3 regions of the Streptomyces mirabilis genome follow, and region 3 is predicted to be linked to each of the others. Evidence: riboswitches for the same ligand, from Rfam matches in the RefSeq annotation. Region 3 holds a riboswitch; each other region holds the start of a gene.
The links. Region 3 has a riboswitch for cyclic di-AMP ahead of SMIR_RS34885 (C40 family peptidase). Riboswitches for the same ligand answer to the same signal wherever they lie in the genome.
Positions count from the first base shown of each region.

Region 1: linked by a shared signal. The riboswitch ahead of SMIR_RS34020 (C40 family peptidase) and the one ahead of SMIR_RS34885 (C40 family peptidase) in region 3 are both predicted to bind cyclic di-AMP.
Region 2: linked by a shared signal. The riboswitch ahead of SMIR_RS14030 (C40 family peptidase) and the one ahead of SMIR_RS34885 (C40 family peptidase) in region 3 are both predicted to bind cyclic di-AMP.

Region 1 covers NZ_CP074102.1:7,675,121-7,682,978, forward strand. The annotation lists gene bioA (adenosylmethionine--8-amino-7-oxononanoate transaminase) at 1-1,250, opposite strand, end outside; gene bioB (biotin synthase BioB) at 1,243-2,448, opposite strand; gene bioF (8-amino-7-oxononanoate synthase) at 2,635-3,795, shown strand; gene SMIR_RS33995 (DUF397 domain-containing protein) at 3,752-3,976, opposite strand; gene SMIR_RS34000 (helix-turn-helix domain-containing protein) at 3,989-4,846, opposite strand; gene SMIR_RS34005 (ATP-binding protein) at 5,059-5,517, shown strand; gene SMIR_RS44990 (hypothetical protein) at 5,526-5,765, opposite strand; gene SMIR_RS34015 (DUF6328 family protein) at 5,762-6,283, opposite strand; gene SMIR_RS34020 (C40 family peptidase) at 6,375-6,848, opposite strand; cyclic di-AMP (ydaO/yuaA leader) riboswitch at 6,852-7,006, opposite strand; gene SMIR_RS34025 (hypothetical protein) at 7,384-7,689, opposite strand; gene SMIR_RS34030 (ATP-dependent Clp protease proteolytic subunit) at 7,697-7,858, opposite strand, start outside.
Region 2 covers NZ_CP074102.1:3,204,316-3,212,173, reverse strand. The annotation lists gene SMIR_RS14040 (hypothetical protein) at 1-23, shown strand, start outside; gene SMIR_RS14035 (tellurite resistance/C4-dicarboxylate transporter family protein) at 103-1,077, opposite strand; gene SMIR_RS14030 (C40 family peptidase) at 1,173-2,342, opposite strand; cyclic di-AMP (ydaO/yuaA leader) riboswitch at 2,350-2,522, opposite strand; gene pcrA (DNA helicase PcrA) at 2,838-5,396, shown strand; gene SMIR_RS14020 (M23 family metallopeptidase) at 5,484-7,151, opposite strand; gene SMIR_RS14015 (esterase/lipase family protein) at 7,236-7,858, opposite strand, start outside.
Region 3 covers NZ_CP074102.1:7,860,474-7,868,331, reverse strand. The annotation lists gene SMIR_RS34895 (response regulator transcription factor) at 1-581, opposite strand, end outside; gene SMIR_RS34890 (diacylglycerol/lipid kinase family protein) at 785-2,146, shown strand; cyclic di-AMP (ydaO/yuaA leader) riboswitch at 2,262-2,432, shown strand; gene SMIR_RS34885 (C40 family peptidase) at 2,489-3,934, shown strand; gene SMIR_RS34880 (hypothetical protein) at 4,101-5,288, shown strand; gene SMIR_RS34875 (GOLPH3/VPS74 family protein) at 5,360-5,965, opposite strand; gene SMIR_RS34870 (CsbD family protein) at 6,140-6,313, opposite strand; gene SMIR_RS34865 (SGNH/GDSL hydrolase family protein) at 6,453-7,355, opposite strand; gene SMIR_RS34860 (MFS transporter) at 7,494-7,858, opposite strand, start outside.

The sequences.
Region 1 (7,858 bases), 190 kb from region 3:
TCCGCGTCACCCGTGACGTACGGCGGCATCGTGTAGACGAGGTCGCGGAACGGGCGCAGCCACACGCCCTCGCGCACGGCAGCCGCCGTGGCCGCCGTCATGTCGACCTCGTGGTCGAGCTGGACGACGCCGATCGCGCCCAGGACACGTACGTCCCGGACACCCGGCAGCGAGGACGCCTCCGCAAGCCCGTCCCGCAGACCCGTCTCGATCCGCTTGACCTCGGTCTGCCAGTCCTGTCCGAGCAGCAGGTCGATCGAGGCGCAGGCCACCGCGGCGGCCAGCGGATTGCCCATGAAGGTCGGGCCGTGAGCCAGGACCGGGACCTCACCGCGTGAGATGCCCTCGGCCACCCGCGCCGTGCAGAGCGTCGCCGCCATCGTCATATAGCCGCCGGTCAGCGCCTTGCCGACGCACATCACGTCCGGCGTGACGCCGGCGTGCCCCGCGGCGAACAGAGCGCCCGTACGGCCGAAGCCGGTCGCGATCTCGTCGAGGACGAGAAGCACGTCGTGCGCGTCGCACGCCTCCCGCAGCACCCGCAGATACGCGGGGGAGTGGAACCGCATCCCGCCCGCGCCCTGTACGACCGGCTCCACGATCACCGCGGCGAGCTCGTCGGCGTGCCGCCCGATCAGCTCGCGCAGATGGTCGGCGTACGACTCCTCGTACTCGACCGGCGGGGCGTCGGCGAACACCTGGCGCTGGAGCACGCCCTGCCACAGCTCGTGCATCCCGCCCTCGGGGTCGCACACCGACATCGGCTGCCAGGTGTCCCCGTGGTAGCCGCCGCGCCAGGTCAGCAGCCGCTGCTTGCCCGGCCGGCCGAGCGAGCGCCAGTGCTGGAGGCACATCTTGACGGCGACCTCGACCGACACCGAGCCGGAGTCGGCGAGGAAGACGTGCTCCAGGCCCTCGGGCGTGATGTCGACCAGGCGCTTCGCCAGCCGTACGGCGGGCTCGTGCGTGAGCCCGCCGAACATGACATGGCTCATGCGCTCCAGCTGGTCGCGCGCCGCGTCGTTGAGGACCGGGTGGTTGTAGCCGTGGATGGCCGACCACCAGGACGACATGCCGTCGACCAGTTCGCCCGAGCCGTCCGCCAGTCGCAGGCGTACCCCGCTCGCCGACTCCACGACGAGCGGCTCCTGGCGGCCGGGCATGGGGCCGTACGGATGCCAGACGTGCCGTCGGTCCAGCTCAAGCAGTTCCCGCACCGGCAGCGTGGACGGCTCGGACAGGTCAGGCATTGGGGGCGAGGTCCGTTCCGGCACCACGGCGGCGTACGGCGACGAGATCCGTACGCGCTTCGGCGGGCTGCTCCTGCTCGGCCTGCACCTGCACGGAACCGCAGACGCCGCCACCCTCGTGCGAGCCGCACCCGGCGTCCGCGTGCGAGCCGCACCCGGCCTCGGCGTGGGCACCGCAGCCTCCGCCCGCCGTCACGCGGTGCTCCGGCAGGGTCACCTCGCCCGCGCCCTCCACCTCGAAGCCGGCGTCCGCGATCATCTCCAGGTCGGCCCTGCCCGCCTGGCCCTCGCTGGTGAGGTAGTCGCCGAGGAAGATCGAGTTGGCCAGGTTCAGGGCGAGCGGCTGCATCGTCCGGAGGTGGACCTCGCGGCCGCCCGCGATGCGGACCTCCACGTCCGGGCAGACGAAACGGACCATGGCCAGGATGCGCAGGCACCGCTGCGGGGTGAGGTTCCACTCCTTGGCGAGCGGGGTGCCCTCGAAGGGGATCAGGAAGTTCACCGGAACGGAGTCAGGGTCGAGCTCGCGCAGCGAGTAGACGACGTCGACGAGGTCCTCGTCCGACTCACCCATGCCCGCGATCAGACCCGAGCAGGCCGACAGACCGGCCGCGTGCGCCTTGTGGACCGTGTCCACCCGGTCGGCGTACGTGTGCGTGGTCGTGATGTCCCCGTACGTCCCCTCGGACGTGTTCAGGTTGTGGTTGTAGGCGTCCGCGCCCGCCTCGCGCAGCCGCTCGGCCTGGCCGTCGGAGAGCAGGCCGAGGCAGGCGCACACCTCGACGTTCTCGTTCTGGTCCTTGATCGCCTTGATGGTGTCGGAGACCCGGTCCACGTCACGGTCCGTCGGACCGCGGCCGCTGGCCACCAGGCAGACCCGCTTGGCGCCCCCGGCAAGCCCGGCCGCCGCGGCCTGCGAGGCCTGGTCGGGCTTGAGCCAGGTGTACTTGAGGATGTCGGCCTTGGAACCGAGGCGCTGCGAGCAGTACGAGCAGTCCTCGGGGCACAGACCGGACTTCAGATTGACCAGATAGTTGAGTTTCACTCGACGGCCGAACCAGTGCCGGCGGACTTTTCCGGCCGCGGCCACCACGTCGAGCACGTCGTCGTCGGACGTGGCCAGCACGGCCAGCGCCTCGTCACGGGTCGGCAGCTCGCGCCGAAGCCCCTTGTCCACCAGCGTGTTCAGCAGGTCCATGAGATCCGATCCTGACGTATGCGAGCCGCTGCGGCCAAGGAGAGTTTGCACAACAGAGACGGTTCGACGTGTGGGTATTGCCACATCATGGGCGCCGCGTCGTCCCGCTAGGGTCTGTGCACTGCCTACAAAACGACCACCTTCATGACCCCCTCACGACCACTCCCAGGGCCCGGAGGCACCAGCATGGCCGGATCGCCGTTCGCGTGGATCGACGAGCAGGCGTACCAGCGTCGCCAGGCCGGACTCGTCCGTACCCTGCGCCCCCGCGCCGCCGACTCACCCCTTCTCGATCTGGCGAGCAACGACTACCTCGGGCTGGCCCGCCACCCCGAGATCACGGAGGCCGCCGCGGCGGCCGCCCGCCGCTGGGGCGCCGGCGCGACCGGCTCGCGGCTCGTCTCCGGCACGACCGAACTTCACGGCGAACTCGAACGCGAGCTTGCCGACTTCTGCGGCTTCGAGTCCGCGCTCGTCCTCTCCTCCGGCTACGCGGCCAACCTCGCCGCCGTGACCACGCTCGCGCCGCACGGCTCGCTGGTCGTCTCGGACGCGGGCAACCACGCCTCCCTCATCGACGGCTGCCGGCTCGCCCGGGGTGCGACCCAGGTCGTGGCGCACGCCGACCCCGAAGCCGTGCGCAAGGCGCTGGGCACGCACGAGGGTCCCGCCGTCGCCGTGTCCGACACGGTCTTCTCGGTGGACGGCGACGCGGCCCCGCTGGCCGCACTCGCCACCGCCTGCCGCGAGCACGGCGCGGCGCTGCTCGTCGACGACGCGCACGGGCTGGGCGTCCTGGGCGACGGCGGCCGGGGCGCCCCGCAGGCCGCGGGGCTCGCGGGTGCCCCGGACGTGGTCGTGACCGCCACGCTCTCCAAGTCGTTCGGCAGCCAGGGCGGCGCCGTCCTGGGTCCCGCCGCGGTCATCGACCACCTGGTCAACGCGGCGCGCACCTTCATCTTCGACACCGGTCTCGCGCCCGCGGCGGCGGGCGCGGCCCTCGCGGCGCTCAGGCTGCTGCGCCGTGAGCCGGAGCGCGCCGCCCGGGCCCGTGAGGTGGCGACGGCGCTGCACACCCGGCTGACCGCCGAGGGCCTGGAAGCCGTACGACCGGACGCCGCCGTGGTCTCCGTGCGCGCGCCGTCCCCCGAACAGGCCCTGCGGTGGGCCGCCGACTGCCGCGAGGCGGGACTCGCCGTCGGCTGCTTCCGCCCCCCGTCCGTGCCGGACGGCATCTCACGGCTGCGGCTGACCGCTCGCGCGGACCTCACCGACGCGCAGATCGAGCACGCCGTCGGCGTGATCAGCTCAGTCCGGCGACAAAGCCCTCCCAACTGGCGGGAGTGAACAGCAGGGCGGGGCCCGCCTTGTTCTTGGAATCGCGCACCGCGACCAGTCCGGCCCAGGGTCCTGGGCCGGGTCGGGCCGTCTCGACGCAGTTGTTCATTCCCGTACTGCGGCTGCTGCGCAGCCATCGCACGTGGCGGAGTGAAGTACTGGAACGTACGTACCGAGGCAGTGCAGTCATGGGGGTGCCTCCTTACGCGCCGTCACCTATCCCGGCGATGTAGTCCAACGAGTCCTCGGGTGAAAGGGCGTGGAACTGAAGGGCGTTGAAGGCCTCGGTGTAGGCCTGAAGGTCTTCTTTCCGTTCGAGATAGAGGCTACTCGTCAAGTGGTCGAGAACAACCACATCCAGATCAGTTGTGTTCGGAAATGAGAAGATAACGAAAGGCCCGGTGACGCCGATATGGGCTCCCGCGGCGAACGGCAGTACCTGAAGCCGCACTTGAGGCAGGGTTGCCGCCTCCCGCAGTCGCTCCAGTTGCCGAGCCATCACCTCCGGGCCGCCGACCTCGCGTTTTAACACGGCCTCGTCCAGGACCGCGGTCAGTTCCAGCGGGGGATTCGAACGCAGGACGTCCTGCCGGGCGAGGCGCACCTCGACGAGTGCGTCGAGCTTGTCGTCCTCCAGGCCGCCGACGGCGACCCGGGTCACCTCCCGCGCGTACTCGGGTGTTTGGAGCAGTCCGGGTACCACCGAGGTCTCCAGCGTGCGCATCCCGCTGGCCTGGGACTCCAGACTGATGAAGTCGCGGTACGCGGGCGGCAGGACCCCGCGGTAGGCGTGCCACCAGTGGTGGCGTCCATTGCCCTCGGAGCCCGCGAGGCCGACCAGGAGCTCCCGTAACTCGGGCTCCGTGACGGCGTAGGCGTCCAACAGGCGCTCCACGTCGGCCGGTTTCACCCCACTGATACCGGTCTCGATGCGGCTCACCTTCGACTGGTGCCAGCCGACGAGACGGGCCGCCTCACCACTGGTGAGGCCCACACCGGCGCGCAGCGCGCGCAGTTCGGCACCGAGCTTGCGGCGGCGCACCGCGGGACCGTGCTGCATGGCCGTACTCCTTACTCCTTCCGGGCCGCCCAAATACGCTCCGCCGTCGCAGAGTTCACCGCATCGAGCGACAGATATATGCATATCTCGGTGGATCGCACCCGTGACCGGCCCCGTGATGGCAGTCTGGCGCGAAGCACCAGTCCGGGACCGTACTCGAACCATCCGCTCCGTGTCGGACTCCGGTCCCGTGGGAAAAGGACGACGTCGCCATGGCAGATCACCAGGAAGCATCCGTCACTCTGCCGAGCGATCCCGCCTCGGTCTCCGCGGCCCGGAATTTCGTCGCCGATGTGCTGGCCGAATGGGGCCTGCCGTGCGACGCGGAAGTCGCGGACACCGTACGCCTGATCGTGTCAGAACTAGCCACCAACGCCGTCCAGCACACTTTCGGCCAGTCGCCCACCTTCACCGTGGACGTCAGGCTCGACCGAGACGAACACCTGCGGATCGGCGTCACCGACAGCCATCCGCGCTTTCCGAAACGTCTGCCTGCCGCCGTCCAGCAGGACAACGGGCGCGGCATGGTGATCATCCGCTGGCTGACCGCCGAGTGCGGCGGCAGACTCGTCGTCCGGCCCACCCGCGAGGGCGGCAAGACGGTTGCCATCGACCTGCCCTGGACGGTGCCGGCCCAGCCGGTGACGGCCGGCGGCCCACAAGAGCCCTGAGGAGCGGCTCAGTTGTCGTGTCTGCGCTGCCCGGCGCGTTCGAAGGCGCCGCGCAGCAGGGCCCGGAAGGCCCGGCCCGCCGTCTGGAAGGTGCCGAGCGGCAGGGTGCCGCCCGCGAGGCCCGCGAGTTCATGCCGGGCCTGCTCCAGTGCGTCGAGGGTCCGGCGCGCCCGGACCACGAGCCGCTCACCCGCGTCCGCCGGCCGTGCGGGCCGTGCCCTGGAGGCGGTCACGGGGAGCGCGCTCACGGTTCTCGGTCCGGTGCTTCTTTCGGAGCCGTTGCCGCGCTGACGACCGTACGTTGCACCACGCGGGGCAGGACGCCCCACAGTGCCACGCAGACGAGCAGGGTGCCCGCGCCCGAGGCGATCCCGGCGGCGCGTCCCAGTGCCACGTCCACGACGAGCAGCACCGATCCCGTCAGCGCCAGCATGAGCACGCCCATCCCGATCGTGGCCAGGACGGAGGAGACCCGCACGATGGTCGGCTTCGCGCCCTGCCGGAACAGCGACCTGTGCAGTGCGGCCGGCGCCGTGAAGAGCGCGGCGGCCACCACGGCCAGCAGGAGCGTGGTGACGTACGTGGCGCGCTGCACCGTGTCGAGGGACGGGAAGCGCGGGGTGAACGCCAGCGTCAGCAGGAACGCGAAGAGGATCTGCACACCGGTCTGCGTGACGCGCAGCTCCTGGAGCAGCTCGCCGAAGTTGCGATCGGCACGCTCGAGGGGCGTCTCGTTCCGTTCCTCGGGGGGAGGTCGTTCAGCCATGATGAACGAGTAACCGGTCCGTCCACTTTTCACGCCCCGGGGGGGGTGGGACCCCGAGGGGGTGCCGGCCGGCGGCACCCCCTCGGGCAGGTCAGCTGACCCGGCCGTACCAGACGCTCTTCGTCCAGATCTTCTGCAGCTTCACGACCTCCCCGGTCTTCGGGGAGTGCCAGATCTTTCCCTTCCCGGCGTAGATGCCGACGTGGTACACGTTCCGGCCCGAGTGGAAGAACACCAGGTCTCCGGCCTTGCGGTGGGACGCGGAGATGTGGTGTGTCTTGTTGTACTGCGCCGCGGCCGTACGAGGCAGCGTCTTGCCCGCCTTCTTGTACGAGTAGAGCGTGAGCCCGGAGCAGTCGAAGCGGCGTGGCCCGGCGGCACCGTACTGGTACGGGGAGCCCTTCTTGGAAGCCGCGACCTGAAGTGCCTTCGTCGCCAAGGTGGCCGCTTCGGCGTCGGATGCGACGCCAGGAACCACAAGGCTGCCGCCCACGGCGGCGAGAGTGAGCGCCGAGGCCGTACCGGCCCGGGTCCACATCGACGGGACACGATTGAGCGCAGTCATGCGCAACCCTTCGTCAGCCGCCTGTGAAGGATGACCTGTCGGATTCGGGCTGGCGAAGTAGCCCGGCCGCTTGCGCGGCTTCACCCCAAGGACCGCCCGGATCTCTCCGGCGACCCGTCTTGCTGGGTCCTCCACTCCTGCCGATGCACTTCTGTCGACCGGTCATCCGGGCAGCGGCAGGACTCGGCGTCCGCCCGGACCGCCCCGCCGCTGTGGCGGGGGCTTGTCGTCGGAAGGGATCTTCACGCATGGCAGTCGGAAAATCCGAGCGGAATCGGCGATTTGTGGGGTTACTCACCACTCACCCGTTCGGGTGGACGACCCTCTGTTCGGGCGATGTTGGGGACACCTACGACGCTCGTACCTGCACCGGAGCGTCTCATTCCGCCTTTCCGCTACGCGCGTTGCGCAACTTTTCGGGTTCCTCGAAGGGACCTGTGACTACTCCATCAGGGGGTACTCCATCTGGTCCGTTTGAACCCCAGGCCGGACGCCTCGTCGACTCGGCGCGCACGGCGGCCCGGGTGTGGATGTGTCAATTGTCGGCGTCGGGCGGCAGAGTGACGCGGGCCGCCCGTCGCTCGCCGTCGAGGACGCGCAGGGCCTGTGCCAGCGTCGGCGCGTGCACCTCGCTCTCGCCGCGCTGGTGCATCAGCGCGAGGGCGTCCCGCAGCTCGCCGGCCTTGGCGACCAACGCCTGGGCGGCGCGCAGCCCGCGGTAGGTGTCTCCGGGCCTGGCCGGGTTGATGCGGCCGAGCAGGTCGACCACGTCGAGGTAACGGTCGATCAACTCGGCCTCGGCTCGCGTCAGCGCGGGCAGCGGGGGCAGTTCGGGCACCATCGGCGGATCACCTCGCGTCGGGTGTGGCGTTCCTCGCACCGGGCGCGGTGCGCGAGGTCTTGCGGCTGGGGATGATCCCGTCCACCAGTCCGTACGCCAACGCGGCCTGTGCGTCCAGGATCTTGTCCCGCTCGATGTCGGCGGCGACCTGTTCAGGACTCTGCCCCGT
Region 2 (7,858 bases), 4.7 Mb from region 3:
TCATCGCGGTGCTCTGGACCTGACGGCCCCCCGAAGGCCCCCACGGACGGCTACGGCGCTTCCGGACATCTGACGGCTACGGCTCGTGCGGACGCCCGACGCCTACGGCTCCTGAGGACGCCTGACCGCTACGACCACCACCGCCAGCCACGCCGCGACCGAGATCCACAGCAGTACCTGCCCGAGCCCCCTGAGCCAGCCGACGCCGATGGCGGCCGCGACCGACAGCGCCGCCACCGCCGTCATCCCCAGCGGGAACACGGTCGCCCAGCGCAGCACGTCGTAGCGCGGGCGGGGCCACCGGGCCTCCGCCACGGCCAGCACGCAGTACGAGCCGAGGACGAGCACGAGCAGCGCCTCGGTCACCCAGCGCAGCACGCCGTTGTCGTCGTTGTTCCACAGGTAGATGTTCGCCTGGTACGCGAGGATCAGCTTCGACCCCGCCAGCGCCGAGATGGCGAGCGCGCCGGCCGCGACCCACTGGTCCCCGGCGCCCGTGGCGACCTCGCGGTAGTCGAAGTAGAACATCGCCAGCGCGTAGAGCAGGAGCCCCAGCCAGAACAGCACCAGCGCGGTGTGCGCGAGCCAGTCCGTGTGCGTCGCGGGGGCGAGCGTCGCGCCGAGCACCGCGAGCCCCTGCGTGGCCACACAGCCGAGGAACACCGCTCCGGGCATACGGGGCCGCCATTGCCGTACGACCAGGAAGAGCAGCCCGGGCCAGAGCACCGCCGACAGGGCGAGCAGGGCCTCGGCCGGCACCTCCCACCCCAGCGTGACCAGCCGCGTGCCGAGCACGGTGGTCGCCGCGACCGCGGTGAGCGCGCCCGGCGCAGCGGCCTCCGCCAGCCACCGCTCCCGTTCCCGCAGCAGCCGTACGACGAAGGCCGCGGCGAGCCCGAGCCAGCCGACGGCCGCCAGGGCCAGCACGATCCGGGACAGGATCTCGTAGCCGGTCTGCTCCAGCCCGATCGAGATGATGCCGGTGGCCAGGATCGCGGCTCCGGCGCCCGGCGGACTCTGCGCCCACCAGGTGCGCAGGCCGGTCCACCGGGGGCCGGGCGGGGAGATGGCTGACATGGGCCCGATGCTAAGGACCTTCGAGCGGGTTGGCGGCGGGCCACGCGCGCGTGGAGTCCGATGAGCCCCACGCGCGCGTGCCGGGCGCCGGGGCGTTAGGCCGGACGCACCACGCTGTGGATGATTGACTCACCGCCGTAGAAGATCGACTCCTCGCGGACGTACGCGCCCGGCTTGGGGGCGTGGATCATCATGCCGTTGCCGATGTAGAGGCCGACGTGGCTGATGTCGTCGTAGAAGAAGACGAGGTCACCGGGCTTGATATCGGCGAGCGGGACCGTCGTGCCCACGTTGACCTGGTCCCAGGTGGTACGCGGGAGATCGACGCCGGCGGCCTTCCAGGCGGCCTGGGTGAGGCCGGAGCAGTCGTAGGAGCCGGGCCCGGTCGCGCCCCAGACGTACGGCTTGCCGATCTGGGTGCGGGCGAAGGCGAGGGCCTTGTCGGCCTTGGCGGTGTACGAGGAGTCGGTGGCCGAACTCCCCGAGGTGCCCGAGGTGCCGGTGGTCCCGGAGGTCGTCTGCTGCTGGGCGGCCGCCTCCTGGGCCTTCTTCTCCGCCGCGGCCTGCTGCTGCGCCAGTTCCGCCGCCTTGCGGTCGGCCGCTTCCTGCTTCTTCTTCTCGATCGCCGCGAGCCGCGCCTTCTCCTCGGCGGTCAGCTTCGAGAGCAGGTCGCGCGCCTCGGCGAGCTTGCGCTGCACGTCGGCCTTGGACGTCTTCAGCGCACTTTGCGTCGTGGTGAGCGTCTGCAGGCTCTGGGAGGCCTCCGCGCGCTTCTTGGTGGTGGCGGCCTGCTCGGTGATGTAGTCGTCGACGGCCACCTTCTGGCGGCTGGTCAGCCGGTCCATCAGCTGGGTCTGGTCGAAGTAGTCCTGTGGATTGTCGGCCAGCAGGAGGGTCGCGGTGTCGGGGGCGGAGGCACCGGTGCGGTACTGCGCCGCGGCGAACGAACCCAGCTCCTCGCGCGCGGTGTTGAGCTTCTCGGTGCGCTGGGCCACGTCGTCGAGGAGGGAGTCGACGCGCTTGCGCTGCTGCGCGGTCTTCTCCCTCGTCGCGTTGTACTTCTCGGTCGCCGCCTCGGCCTGGTGGTAGAGGTCGTCGACCTTCTTCTCGACCTCTTCGACGCTCGGCTTGGGATCGGCCGAGGGCGCGGCGTTCGCCGTCTGGGAGAGCAGGGCCACGGAGGTGAGGGCCGCCGTGGCGAGGGCGGGGGTCCGTATACCCGCTATGCGTGTACCCGTAGGACTCCACTTGCGATGCGACGCCAAGGTGGCGACTCCTTCCGTCATCCGCCTACCGAGTTAGCTGTCGGGTTCGGGCGGGTGATTCCGGAAGGTTTGCCCTACGGTCCTTGTCCCAGCGGACAGTTGGACCGATTCACCCCAAGGTCGGTTGGGTCCCCGGCTCCGGCTGCCGCGTGGGCGCACCGGACTCGGCGGAGGCCGCACGGCCCGGCGGTGTTCGCCGGTTGGGTCGAGCGGCCTGCCCGGCACGCTAGCCAACTCATAAGTGTTCTGTGAAGTTTGATGTGCGATATGCCCGATACATTTTCGTGACCTTGATCCTGGAGGCCATTGATCGGGACCGACTGTGGCTGACCGTAATGAAACGATCCTGAACGGTGACGGCGTCCGCGGCGGAAAGAGTGGCGGAAAGGAATCAGGCGCGGTCACGGAAAGAGATCATGCGCGATCGCGGAAAAACCGGTCGGGTTTCCAGGGTGGCCGCGGGTTGTCAGTGGGGCCGCCTAGACTCGGAGAGCGATGAGCAGCCTCTTTGATGACAGCTTTCTGGCGGACCTCCAGCCTTCCGGGGCCCACGAGGAAGAGCCCCCGCCGCCGCCCGAGGACGGGGCGCCGGAGCCGCTTCCGGACGACCTGTTCGGCGGCCGCTTCGACGTGCCCGCGAGCCGGGACGCCTACTACCGCGACGGCGCGCCCCGCCCCGCCGTGGACCCGGCGGCCCTGCTGGACGGGTTGAACGAGAACCAGCGCGCGGCCGTGGTGCACTCCGGCTCCCCGCTGCTCATCGTGGCCGGCGCGGGCTCCGGCAAGACCCGGGTGCTCACCCACCGCATCGCCCATCTGCTGGGCGAGCGTCATGTCCACCCCGGCCAGATCCTCGCGATCACCTTCACGAACAAGGCCGCGGGCGAGATGAAGGAGCGTGTCGAGCAGCTCGTCGGCCCGCGCGCGAACGCGATGTGGGTGATGACCTTCCACAGCGCGTGTGTGCGGATCCTGCGCCGCGAGAGCAAGAAGCTCGGCTTCACCTCCTCGTTCTCGATCTATGACGCCGCCGACAGCAAGCGGCTGATGGCGCTCGTCTGCCGTGACCTGGATCTCGATCCCAAGCGCTTCCCGCCCAAGTCCTTCAGCGCCAAGATCTCGAACCTGAAGAACGAGCTGATCGACGAGGAGGACTTCGCCGCCCAGGCCGCCGACGGCTTCGAGAAGACCCTCGCCCAGGCCTACGCGATGTACCAGTCGCGGCTGCGCGAGGCCAACGCGCTCGACTTCGACGACCTGATCATGACCACGGTCAACCTGCTGCGCGCCTTCCCGGACGTCGCCGAGCACTACCGGCGCCGCTTCCGCCACGTCCTGGTCGACGAGTACCAGGACACGAACCACGCGCAGTACGCCCTGGTCAGGGAGCTCGTCGGCCCGGCCGCCGGTGACCGGCCCGAGGACGCGCCGCCCGCCGAGGGCGAGCTCGGGCCCGCCGAGCTGTGCGTCGTGGGCGACGCCGACCAGTCGATCTACGCCTTCCGCGGCGCGACCATCCGCAACATCCTCCAGTTCGAGGAGGACTACCCGGACGCGACGACGATCCTGCTGGAGCAGAACTACCGCTCCACCCAGACGATCCTGTCCGCCGCCAACGCGGTCATCGAGCGCAATGAGTCCCGCCGCCCCAAGAACCTGTGGACCAACGCGGGCGCCGGTTCGAACATCACCGGCTATGTCGCCGACACCGAGCACGACGAGGCCCAGTTCGTCGCCGACGAGATAGACCGTCTCACCGACGCGGGCGAGGCCAGGGCGGGCGACGTCGCCGTCTTCTACCGGACGAACGCCCAGTCCCGTGTCTTCGAAGAGATCTTCATCCGCGTCGGCCTGCCCTACAAGGTCGTCGGCGGCGTCCGCTTCTACGAGCGCAAGGAGGTCCGGGACGTCCTCGCGTACCTGAGGGTCCTGGCCAACCCCGAGGACTCGGTCCCGATGCGCCGCATTCTGAACGTTCCCAAGCGCGGGATCGGCGAGCGCGCCGAGGCCATGATCGACGCGCTCTCGCAGCGCGAGAAGATCAGCTTCTCGCAGGCGCTGCGCCGTGTCGACGAGGCGTACGGGATGGCGGCGCGGTCGACGAACGCCGTGAAGCGGTTCAACACGCTCATGGAGGACCTCCGCACGATCGTCGAGTCCGGCGCGGGTCCGGCGACCGTCCTGGAGGCGGTGCTCGAGCGCACCGGCTACCTCGCCGAGCTGCAGGCCTCGACCGACCCGCAGGACGAGACCCGGATCGAGAACCTTCAGGAGCTCGCAGCCGTGGCCCTGGAGTTCGAGCAGGAGACCGGCGAGGGCGAAGGCGAAGGCACGGGGGCGACTGCGGGTACGGCGGATGTCGGCGCCGGTGCGGCTGCGGGTGCTGGTACGGCGTCCGGTGGGCTCTCCGCGTTCCTGGAGCGGGTCGCGCTCGTCGCCGACTCCGACCAGATCCCGGACGAGGAGGACGGCAACGGCGTCATCACCCTGATGACCCTCCACACCGCCAAGGGCCTGGAGTTCCCGGTCGTCTTCCTCACCGGCATGGAGGACGGCGTCTTCCCGCACATGCGCGCGCTGGGACAGGTCAAGGAGCTGGAGGAGGAGCGGCGCCTCGCGTACGTCGGCATCACGCGCGCGCGGGAGCGGCTGTACCTCACCCGTTCGTCCATGCGCAGCGCCTGGGGTCAGCCCTCCTACAACCCGCCGTCCCGTTTCCTGGAGGAGATCCCGGAGACGCACCTGGAGTGGAAGCGCACCGGTGCGACCGCTCCGGTGTCCTCGGGGCCCGTCTCCGGTGTGGCCGCCTCGCTGTCGTCCTCGCGTTCGCGGTCCGCGGCGTCCGGCGCCTCCGGCTTCGCGACGCGCCGCGGGATCTCGGAGAAGCAGGTGGTCTCGCTGGCGGTCGGCGACCGGGTCACCCATGACCAGTTCGGCCTGGGCACCGTGGTCGGCGTGAAGGGAACGGGCGCGAACGCGGAGGCGACGGTCGACTTCGGCGAGGCGAAGCCGAAGCGGTTGCTGCTGCGGTACGCGCCGGTGGAGAAGCTGTAGTCCTACGGGTTCTACGGGGCGGCAGCTCGGAGCCCGGCGACGGCGTTCGGTCACGTCGTCGGGTGAGTCGGGTGAGGAGCCGGTGGGTTACGTCGGGTCCAGGCCGTGGCTGCGCAGCCACGGCAGCGGGTCGATCGCCGAACCGCCCGCGGGGCGTACCTCGAAGTGCAGGTGCGGACCGGTCGAGTTGCCGGAGTTCCCGGAGAACGCGATCTGGTCACCGGCCTTCACGACCGTCCCCGACGGCACCTTGTAGCTGGAGAGGTGGCAGTACCAGGTCTCCGTGCCGTCCATCGCGGTGACGATCGCCATGTTCCCGTACGCGCTGTTCCACTGCGTCCGTACGGTGCCGTCGGTCGCGGCCATCACCGGCGTGCCGTACGACACCGGGAAGTCGATGCCCGTGTGCACGGACATCCAGTTGATGCCGGCCTGGCCGAAGTAGGCGCTGAGGCCCTTCTGCGTGACCGGGAGCACGAATTTCGGCCGCAACCGCTCCTTGCGGGCCGCCTCCGCCGCCGCCTTCTGCTTCTCGGCGGCCTGCTGAGCCTTGAGGTCGATACGTTCCTGCGTCCGGCTGGCCCGGTCGGCGAAGTCGTCCGCGCCCGCGGAGAGGCTCTGGAGCTGGGTGTCCAGTTTGTTGTTGGCGGCCGACGGCTTCACCGCGGTCCCGTCGGACGCGCTGAGGGTCGTGTTGTCCTTGCTGTCGTTCCCGCCGATGGTGCCCACGGAGGCGGCGGCGATCCCCGCGACCCCCATCACACAGGCCGAGGGAACCGCGACGGTCAGCAAGGCGGAACGCTTCGCCGGGGTGCGCCGCCGGGAACGGGACGCGGACCGGTTCGCGACACGGGGGGCCGGAGTGACCTCTTCCATGTCCTCGAGCAGCGGCGCGTCCTGCGCGTCACCGGCGTCCTCGAACTCGTCCTCCGCGGCGCCGGGTTCCTCGTACGACACCTGCTCGAAGGCCGCGGTCGCCTGCTGGTCGAAGGGCCGGTCGTCCACGTCGGACTCGGGCACCGGCTGATGCTCGTAGGCCTCGGCGGCGAGCTGCTGCTCGTACGACTCGGCCTGCTGGTGCTGCTCGTACCCCTCGTACGGGTCGTGTTCGCCCGCGGTGTTCCACTGCGTGGCGTCGTACGCGCCCGTCTCCTGGGTGTGCGCGGTCCACTGCTGGGTCTGGCCGGTCTGTTCGGCCTGGAGCCAGGCGGCCGCGTCCCACTGGCCGGTGCCCTCGGGGCCCGGGCGCTGCGCGGGGATGTCGGCGAGCTGCTGGTATCCGCTCGCCCAGGCGGTCGTGTCGTAGGCACCGGTGTCGTACGCGGCCTGGTGCTGCGCGGCGTACGGGTCGTAGTGCGGCGTCTGGTGACTGCCGGTGCTCCACTGCGTGGCGTCGTACGAACCTGTGCCGCCGCCGCCCGACATGTCGCCGAAGAGGGGGTCCGCCGCGAAGGTCGAGGTCTCGAAACCCGTGGTCTCGAAGCTTCCGGTCGCGTAGGTACCGGAGGTGGCGTAGCCGTCGTACGAGGTGAAGTCGCCGTACTGGGCTTCCTGGCCACCGTACGACGCATAGGGCGCCGCGGCGGCATCGGAGGCCGGAGCCGGGGGCGTTACGGTCCCCGACGGGTGACGGTCGTTCACCAACTTCTCTTTCGCCTCGACAACAGGGGCTGGCAGAGCAGTGCGGTGACTGTACCCGGCGGTACGCGGGCGCGACAATCTTCGGCAGGTTTCCTCCACTCGGGAAACGGGCATTCGGCCGTGTTTCGGGGGAGGGCGGGCACGGCTTTGGCCTGGCGTTCGATTGCCGTTCGATGTTGGGGGTGTTCCGTGGAGGCGTTACGCCACTGTCAGACCCCCTGTCAGACCCCCGGTTTCGGCGGCGGGCGCGGCGGTGGGGCGGGCCTGCGTCTCCTCGAAGTCGAGTGCCTGCCGTATCCCGGCGGCGACCGCGGGGTGGACCGGCAGGGCGAGATGTCCGATTCCGCTCACTTGGACGCTCTGTGCGAGCAGGTCCGGATGGTCGATGGAGGCGGTCTCCAGCGGGTCCATCAGATGGTCGAGGTCGCTCCAGAAGCTCACGAACTGCGTACGGCAGTCGGGCGCGGGCTTGTGCAGCTCCTCGATCACCTCCGAACCCGGACGCATCTGACGGACGATCGGGTGCGCGTTCATCAGCGGAATGACCTTCGTGCCGGCGTGTGGCGTGCCGAGCGTGACCAGGGTGCGGACGCGCAGGTCTCCGCCGAGGCGCTGGACGTAGTAGCGGGCTATCAGTCCGCCGAGGCTGTGGCCCACTATGTCCACCTGATCGCGCCCGGTGCGCTCGCAGATGTCCTCTATGTGCCGTCCGAGCAGCTCCGCGGCGGCGCGGATGTCGTTCGTCAGCGGCGAGTAGTTGAGCGACTCGATGTGCTGCCTGCCGTGCTGTGCGAGGTTGCGGCGCAGCAGCACGAAGACCG
Region 3 (7,858 bases):
GCGTCGGTGCGCACCTCGAAGTCGTAGCCCCATACGCGATCGAGGAGCTGGTCCCGGCTGAGCACGATGCCTGCGTTGCGGGCGAGGAAGTGGAGCAGCTCGAACTCGCGTCGGGTCAGTTCCACCGGCCGCCCGTCGAGGCTCACCCCCCGGGCGGCGGGATCCAGGAGCAGCCCGCCGACCCGTACGGTGCCGCTGTCCCGTGGCGGCCTGCGCCGCAGCAGTGCCTCCAGGCGCAGGACCAGTTCCTGCAGGGCGAAGGGCTTGACGAGGTAGTCGTCCCCGCCCGCCTGCAGCCCGGCGATCCGGTCGGCGGTCTCGTCGAGTGCGGAGAGCATCAGCACGGGTACGTCGTTGTCCTCGTCCCGCAGTGTCCTGCACACCTCGATGCCGCTGAGGTCGGGCATCGAGATGTCCAGCACGATCACGTCCGGCGGTGTCCGCCGGGCCACCGCCAGGGCCGGCCGCCCCCCGTCGGCCAGGTCCACGGTGAATCCGCCGAGCCTCAGTCCGCGCTCCAGCGAGCGGCGGATCGCCGCGTCGTCGTCCACGACCAGAACACGGCCGCGCTGCCCACTCATCACCACTGCCCCTCCCCGCCACACCCCGGCGCACCGCCGGGGCTCGCCGCCGCCCATCGTGCATCAGCCTCGACGGTCCCGGCCCCGAGGGGTCGGCCAAGGGATCGGTGAGAATCGCCCGGGCCGGCCCCGGTTGGCGTGTGCCCTCGCAGAGCGCGGCGGTTGCGCGGGGCCTGACCCGGCGGTTGCATACGACTGTGTCGATGGGTGTGGATGCGAGCGGGCGGGTCGGCCACGGGAAACGGTGGGCGGCCAGGGCCGCGCTGGTCACGGCGGCGCTGGCGGTCCTGCTGCCGCTCGCTTACGGAGGCGTGGACGGCGTACTGCTGCTCCTGGCCGTGCTCCTCGGCGTGGCCGTCACGGCGGCGGCGCTGTGGTGGGCGCTGACCCGGCGCGGCCCGCTCCGCTGGGTGGCGGCCGTGCTGGCGGCCGTCGCGCCCGGCGCCGTGCTCACCCTGTTCGCCGTGGCCGGCCTGCTCTGGGCCGTCCCCGTGTCCCTGGCGCTGTGGACCGTGGCCGTCTGGAGCGGCCGGTACGCCCTGCGGGGCGACCGGACGCGCGCCCCGCGCCCGAAGGAACGCAGGGCACCACCGCCGCGGCGCCCCTTCCTCCTCATGAACCCGCACTCCGGAGGCGGCAAGGTGGCGAGGTTCGGACTGCGGGAGAAGGCGGAGCGGCTCGGCGCGCAGGTCGTGCTCCTCGACCCGGAGAAGCACCAGGACGTCACCGCGCTGGCCCGGGCCGCCGTCGCGGACGGCGCGGATCTGCTGGGCGTCGCCGGCGGTGACGGTACCCAGGCGCTGGTCGCGGCCGTCGCCGCCGAACACGGTCTGCCGTTCCTGGTGGTCTGCGCCGGCACCCGCAATCACTTCGCCATGGACCTCGGCCTCGACCGCGACGACCCGGCGTCCTGCCTGGACGCCCTCACCGACGGCGTCGAACTCCGCGTGGACCTCGGCTTCGCCGGCGGCCACCCGTTCGTCAACAACGCCTCCTTCGGCGCGTACGCGGCGGTCGTGCAGAGTCCCGCGTACCGCGACGACAAGATCGGCACCATCCTGGACCTCCTGCCCGACCTGCTCACCCGCCAGCGCGGGCCGCGACTGACCGCCCGCGCCGGCGACACGACGCTCGACGCCCCGCAGGCCGTGCTGGTGAGCAACAACCCCTACCGGACCAACGATCCGGCCGGTCTCGGCCGCCGCGAACGGCTCGACTCCGGGCTGCTCGGTGTCCTCGGCATCACGGTGGACAGCGCGGCCGAGGCCGCCGCGCTCGTACTGGACCCCGCGCCGGACGGACTCGCGGTCCTGACCACCCGTGAGGTGGTCATCGACGCCGACCGCGCGGAAGTCGAGGCCGGCATCGACGGCGAGGCCCTGGTCCTGCCCGCCCCAGTCCACTGCCGCGTCGAACCCGGCGCCCTGCGCGTCCGCGTCCCCAAGGAACGGCCCGGCGTACCGGAGGTCCAACCCCCTTTGGACTGGCGCCGGTTGCGCACGCTCGCGGCGACCGTGGGGCGCACGGCGGTCGTACGACATCCTGGTCGTGGCCGGGACACGTAGACGAAGGTCACAATTACATATCGGACAGTTCGCGCTCCAATCTTCACACCAGGCACACAAATTGGCTAAGTTGGCGGCAGGCCGCACGACTCCCTCCGGCGAACCTCGCCGGGTCGCGCGACCTCCGCCGAATCCGATGCCCCCGCGGCAACCGGAACCGGGACCCAACCGACCTTGGGGTGAATCGGCCCAACTGCCCTCTCGGGCAGGGGCCGTAGGGCATGCCTTCCGGAATCTTCCGCCCGAACCCGACGGCCGACCCGGTAGGCGGAGTACGGAAGGAGTACGGCTCCCATGGCGCCGGAACGAACCCCGCGCCCTGGAGGCGGCAGCCTCCCTGGCATGCCCGACTCCGCACGCGCGACGGCCGCCCTCAGTGGCGCGGACGGTCCGAGCCGCGAGGAGGTGCAGCAGCGGATCAGCTCCCTCTACGACCAGGCCGAGAACGCCGTCGGGTTCGTCAACGGGACCCGCGCGATGACCACAGGGAGCCGAGGCCGCGTCAACCCGGCGCCGGAAACCGCGCGCAGGCGCCGCGACCCCGCCCTCGACGACATCACCAAGACCTGGTTCGACGCGGCGCGCACGCAGCTGGGTCCGTCCGCGCCGGCCAGGCTGCCGGCCGACCGGATGCCGAACCGCCCGGCCGAGGCGCGGCCCACGGGCCCGGCGAAGCGGCCGGAGGACGGGCTCACCAACCGTGGGCGGGAGTTGACCGCCCGCCCCGTTCTGGAGTTGACCGCAGGCCCCTCCGCCGAGGCGGCCGCCGGGCCCGTGGCCGAGTTGACGGCCAGGGCCGTCGCCGCGCTGCCGGCCGCGCCGGAGCCCGCGCCGCAACCTGCACAGGAGGCCGCCACGGCCCTGCTGCCCGCGCTGCCCGCCGCGCCGGGGCAGTCCGCGTTGAAGACGTCCAAGGAGAAGATCCAGCGGAAACTGGCGCTGGCTCGTGAGTTGGTGTCCAAGCACGCCGCACAGTGGAACCCCGGGCCCGCGGCGATCGAGTCACGTCCGGCCGAGGGCGTCTGGCCCACCCCGGAGGATCAGGCTCGCAACCAGGCAGCGGCGGAGTGGCAGCGACAGCAGTCGACCCCGCTCGGCCCGGACATGTCCCTCGGCACCGGAATGCCGCTCGGCACGAACGTGCCCATGGGTGCGGGGATGCCTCTCGGCACGGACACGTCCATGGGTGCGGGGATGCCTCTCGGCACGGACACGTCCATGGGTATGGGAATGACGCTCGGCCCGGACATGCCCCTCGGCACCGGGATGCCCCTGGCCGCGGGGATACCTCTCGGCACGGACATGTCCATGGGTACGGGGATGCCGCTCGGCGCGGACATGTCCCTCGGCGTGGGGATGCCGCTGGCCGCGGGTGTGCCCGTCGGCACCGGCACGGTAAGCCCCGTCGGCGCCGCGGAGTCGGCGTACGGCGGGAAGGCCGCCAAGGCCCTTGCCTTCGCCCGTACGCAGATCGGCAAGCCGTGTGTCTGGGGCGCGACAGGACCGGACTCGTACGACTCCGCCAGCCTCGTCCAGGCCGCCTGGAGGGCCGCCGGGGTCGCACTCCCGCGCACCGTGCACGGGCAGGCGACCGCCGGTGCGGCGATTCCCCTGACCGACATCCAGTTCGGCGACCTGATCTTCTTCTACGACAACGTCAGCCACGTCGGCTTCTACACCGGGAACGGCATGATGATCCACGCCCCCAGCCCCGGTGCCTCGATACGCGAAGAGTCCATCTTCTTCGCCGGACAGAAGGCGATCCACAGCGCGCTGCGCCCGGCGTGACGGACGGCGCCACATCAACCAAGGCCCCAAAGCACACATAAGGCACCGGAACGGCCGAAGTTTCGCAATAGCGGATGTACGTGATCCGCGCGGACCTCGCCGCCCGGCTCGCCACCCGCGCTGACCATACTGGGTGCGCACGCCGCCTCCCACCGCAAAGTGACTCATGCCCAAGCCCTCCACCGCCCGCGCCACCGCTCCGGAAACCGTCTGGCTGGCCGGCGGGCGCCATGTCGGGCCCGCCCCGCAGGAGATCCTCAGGGAGAACCTGCGGAGGCTGAAGGCCGACGAGACGATCCACGACTTCCTGGAGGCAGAGAACTCCTCGGACTCCGAGGGGCATGTCTTCGAGGCGCGCTGGCAGGTCGACGACGCCGTCACGGTTCGCGCACGGCTCACGACGGACGGGCGCGATCACGCCGCCGAGGGAAGCCGCTGGACGCTGGTGGCCGAGGCGGAACGGCCCTGGGACCTCGCGTGGCCCTCTCCCGCGACCATGTTCTGGCCCGAGGGACACCAGATCCCCTGGGACCACGACATCGTGGCCGGGCTCCGCCTGCGGGACATCAACCCGCTGCCACAGGACGACAAGGCACTGCGCCGCCTGCTCAAGGAGGCCGCGCAGCACAGCTGGAGCATCAACGTCGTCATCCACGAGGCGATGACCACCGACGAACGCGGTCGCCTGCCGCTGGCCCGGCTGCTCCCGCCCGGTCTGCGTCACCGGGTCGTGGAACACCGCGCCGCGCCCGAGCAGTTCCAGACGGTCAACTGGGCGCTGTACGACCTGGGCGTACGGGTACCGCGCGGTGGCGCCGTGATCCTGCCCGGTTCCCCCGCCCGGCCCGGGTACGGCGAGCAGGACTCCACGGTACGAAGTGTGTTCCTCGACGGCTCGGAGCCGACGGAGCTCCTGGAGAAGGTCGTACGGTACGCGGCACTGCCCCGGCCGCTGCCGGAAGCGGCGGAGGACGCCCTCACCAGCCTCCGGGAGGACTGGAAGCTGCTGACGCTGGAGGAGGCACGGGCGCTGGTGGCTGTGTACGCCGAGGCACTCGACGCCATGACGAAGTCGCGCGACCAGTACCGCGAGGCGACCGAACTCGCGCATGCGGCGCTGGCCGACCTCCGAGACCTCCGGACGACGGCGTCCGGTGCACACGAGGCGACCGCCGGCCAGGAGGGGAACCCGCTGCACCAGCTGACACGGACGTTCCAGCGGGTCGCGGGCACCGTACGGGCACGGCGCGCGGCCCGCGACGACGCGCCGGACCGGGACACCGCCAGGGGCACTGACACCGGAACCGGCACCGGCACCCGCACGCCCGAGAACCAGCCCGGCAAGGGCGAATGATCGCTACCGGAAACCGGCGCCGGACCGAGGCCACCCGCTGAAACCGGCGTGGCACGGCGCGCCCGCTCGCGTCACGCGCCTCGCCAGAGGTTGGCGAACGCCGCGCTCTCGATGGACCGGCGCTGGCGTACCGCTTCCAGTTCCATGACCGCGTCGTTGACGGCGGCCAGCACGGTCGTCACCGCGTCGTCGGTCACGACCGGACCGTCGGCGCCCTGCTCGGCCGGAATCCCGACGGCCGCCGCGAGGGAGACGAGGACAGGCTCGTCGGCGGCCCAGCGGTGCAGTGCCCGGCGTCGGGCGGGCGAATCGACCACAACCATCCGGACGGCTCCGAAAAGCAGTCGGCGTTGGCGTTGCCGGGTCAGCTGGCCGTCCGCCTCCAGGGCGGCCAGATGGACCGCGGCCAGGCCGCGCCCCCTGCGCCACAGCCAGTCCTCGACCGGCTCGTAGGGCACCTGGCGTACGAGCGAGGACGCCGCCTCGGCCAGGAGTCGGTCTTCCGTCGTCGGCTCGGGCGCCGGCACGAGGCGGTCGCCGTCCAAGTGGACGGCGTCAGCGGCGAGGAGGTCGATCACCTCGGCTCCGGCGAGTGCGAGGGACAGGTCGCCCTGCCCCACGGGGCGGTCCGGGTCCACGTCCATGGCGGTGATCAAGAGGTCCCTGGCCGTGGTCATAGATGGCTCCCCCACACAGTCTCCGGAGGGGAAAGCCTACGATCTTCGGCGGGGAAAGCCTACGATCCTCGACCGCTCGGCGCAGCTGCCCGGAGAGCGGAGCAGGGGGCCCGTCGCTCCATGCGACGAGCCCCCTGCTCTGCGTACGCCATCCGCCCCATGAGCGGCCGGGCGTCAGCCGCGGAAGATGTCCTTGGTCTTCTCCTTCGCCTGGCGCGCGTCGCCCTTGGCCTTCTCCACACGCCCCTCGGCCGTCATGCGCTCGTTACCCACGGCACGCCCCGTGGTCTCCTTGATCTTGCCCTTGGCCTGCTCGGCCTTCGCCTTGGCTTTCTGGTCGCGAGCCATGGAACTCACCTCTCGGTGCTCTCGGCGTCAGGTGCTCACTGACCCGTGTGACCCTGGACAAGTTTTGTAAACATGCCCTGACCATGGAGTCCGGAGACCATGGAGATCGCGCACCACGCAGGAGCTACGGCCGCAGGAACTACAGCCGCCGGAGCACCGCCCCGGCCATGGCCGCCTCGCCCTTGGCGTTGGGGTGTGCGGGGGCGGCGGGTGAAGCAGGCTGCAGCGGCTCGATCCACCGGTCGGCGGGTGCCTTGCACATGTCGTGTCCGACGGTGGGTTTGTATGTGTCGACGTATTCGGCACGACTGAACCGGGCCACCGTGCGCATCATCAGGTTGAGCCGCTTCCCGACGTCACGCAGGTAGGCGAAGTCCTTGGCGGCGAACGGGACGGACGGATAGCAGCCGCTGCCGTCGTCGGGCAGGAGGTCCGGATAGCCGACCACGAGCACGCGGGCGTGCGGCGCCCTGTCGTGCACGGCGCGCAGCACCCGCGCGATCTTGGGAGCCGTCTCGATGATGTTCAGCGTCAGCTGGTCGAAGCCCGAGGAGTTGTAGTACTGCTGGCAGGGGTTGCCCGACGGGTCCTTGGAACTCAGCGCGGCACAGGTGCCGATGATGGAGCCGAAGCCGATGTCGTTGCCGCCTATCTGCACGGTCACCAGATCCGTGGAGCGCTCGACGGCGTTCAGTTGGGGTCCGTTGGTTCCCTGCGCCTTCCACATGTTGTCGGTCGTCGCGCCGGCGCAGCTCACGTCCGTGAACGTTCTGGTCGACCGCCGCGTCGCGACGAGCGAGGGGTAGTTCTGGTCGGAGCGGGCGCAGTTGGCGTCCACCTGACGAGGGATCAGAGGCCCGGAGGTGTACGAGTCGCCGAGCGCCACGTAGTCGGTTCCCCGGTGGGAGTGCGGTCCGCTCGCGACGGCGGGAGACGCGGAGGCGACACCCAGGAGAAGGACACCGCAACCGAGGGCGGCTCCCAGCGCGGAGGCGTGTCGTCGTCTTCGGGTGACATCGCCCCGGACCACGTGATGGTTCATCATCTCTCCTCCGTCGACACTGACGCGGCGTTCCTTGCACGCTCAACATCGCTTGTATACCGGCCGGTAGGTCGCTGGAGAAGAGATCTGTCACATATGCGGGAGACCCGTTCCGGTAGGGCAACCGGGCGGCGGCCGTCAGCGCGCGTCGGCGGTCTTCGCAGCGGGCTCGGGCTCGGCCTCAGTGGTCACCGGTGCCGTCGCGGTGGTCGCCGGCCGCCTGCGCAGGCCGACCGCGCTGAGCACCGCGCCGATCGCGAGGGCCACCACGGCACAGAGCAGGGCCGCGCGCAGCCCGGACAGGAAGTGGTCGGAGGCGGCCTGGCCGACGAGGAGGCCCATCACCGCGACCCCTATGAGGCCGCCCAGCTGACGCGAGGCGTTGAGGACGCCGGAGGCGATACCGGCGTTGGCCGGGTCCACGGAGCCGAGCATGGCGTTCGTCATGGACGGGACGACCAGGCCGAGGCCGAATCCGGCGACGACGAACTGCGCGATCATCT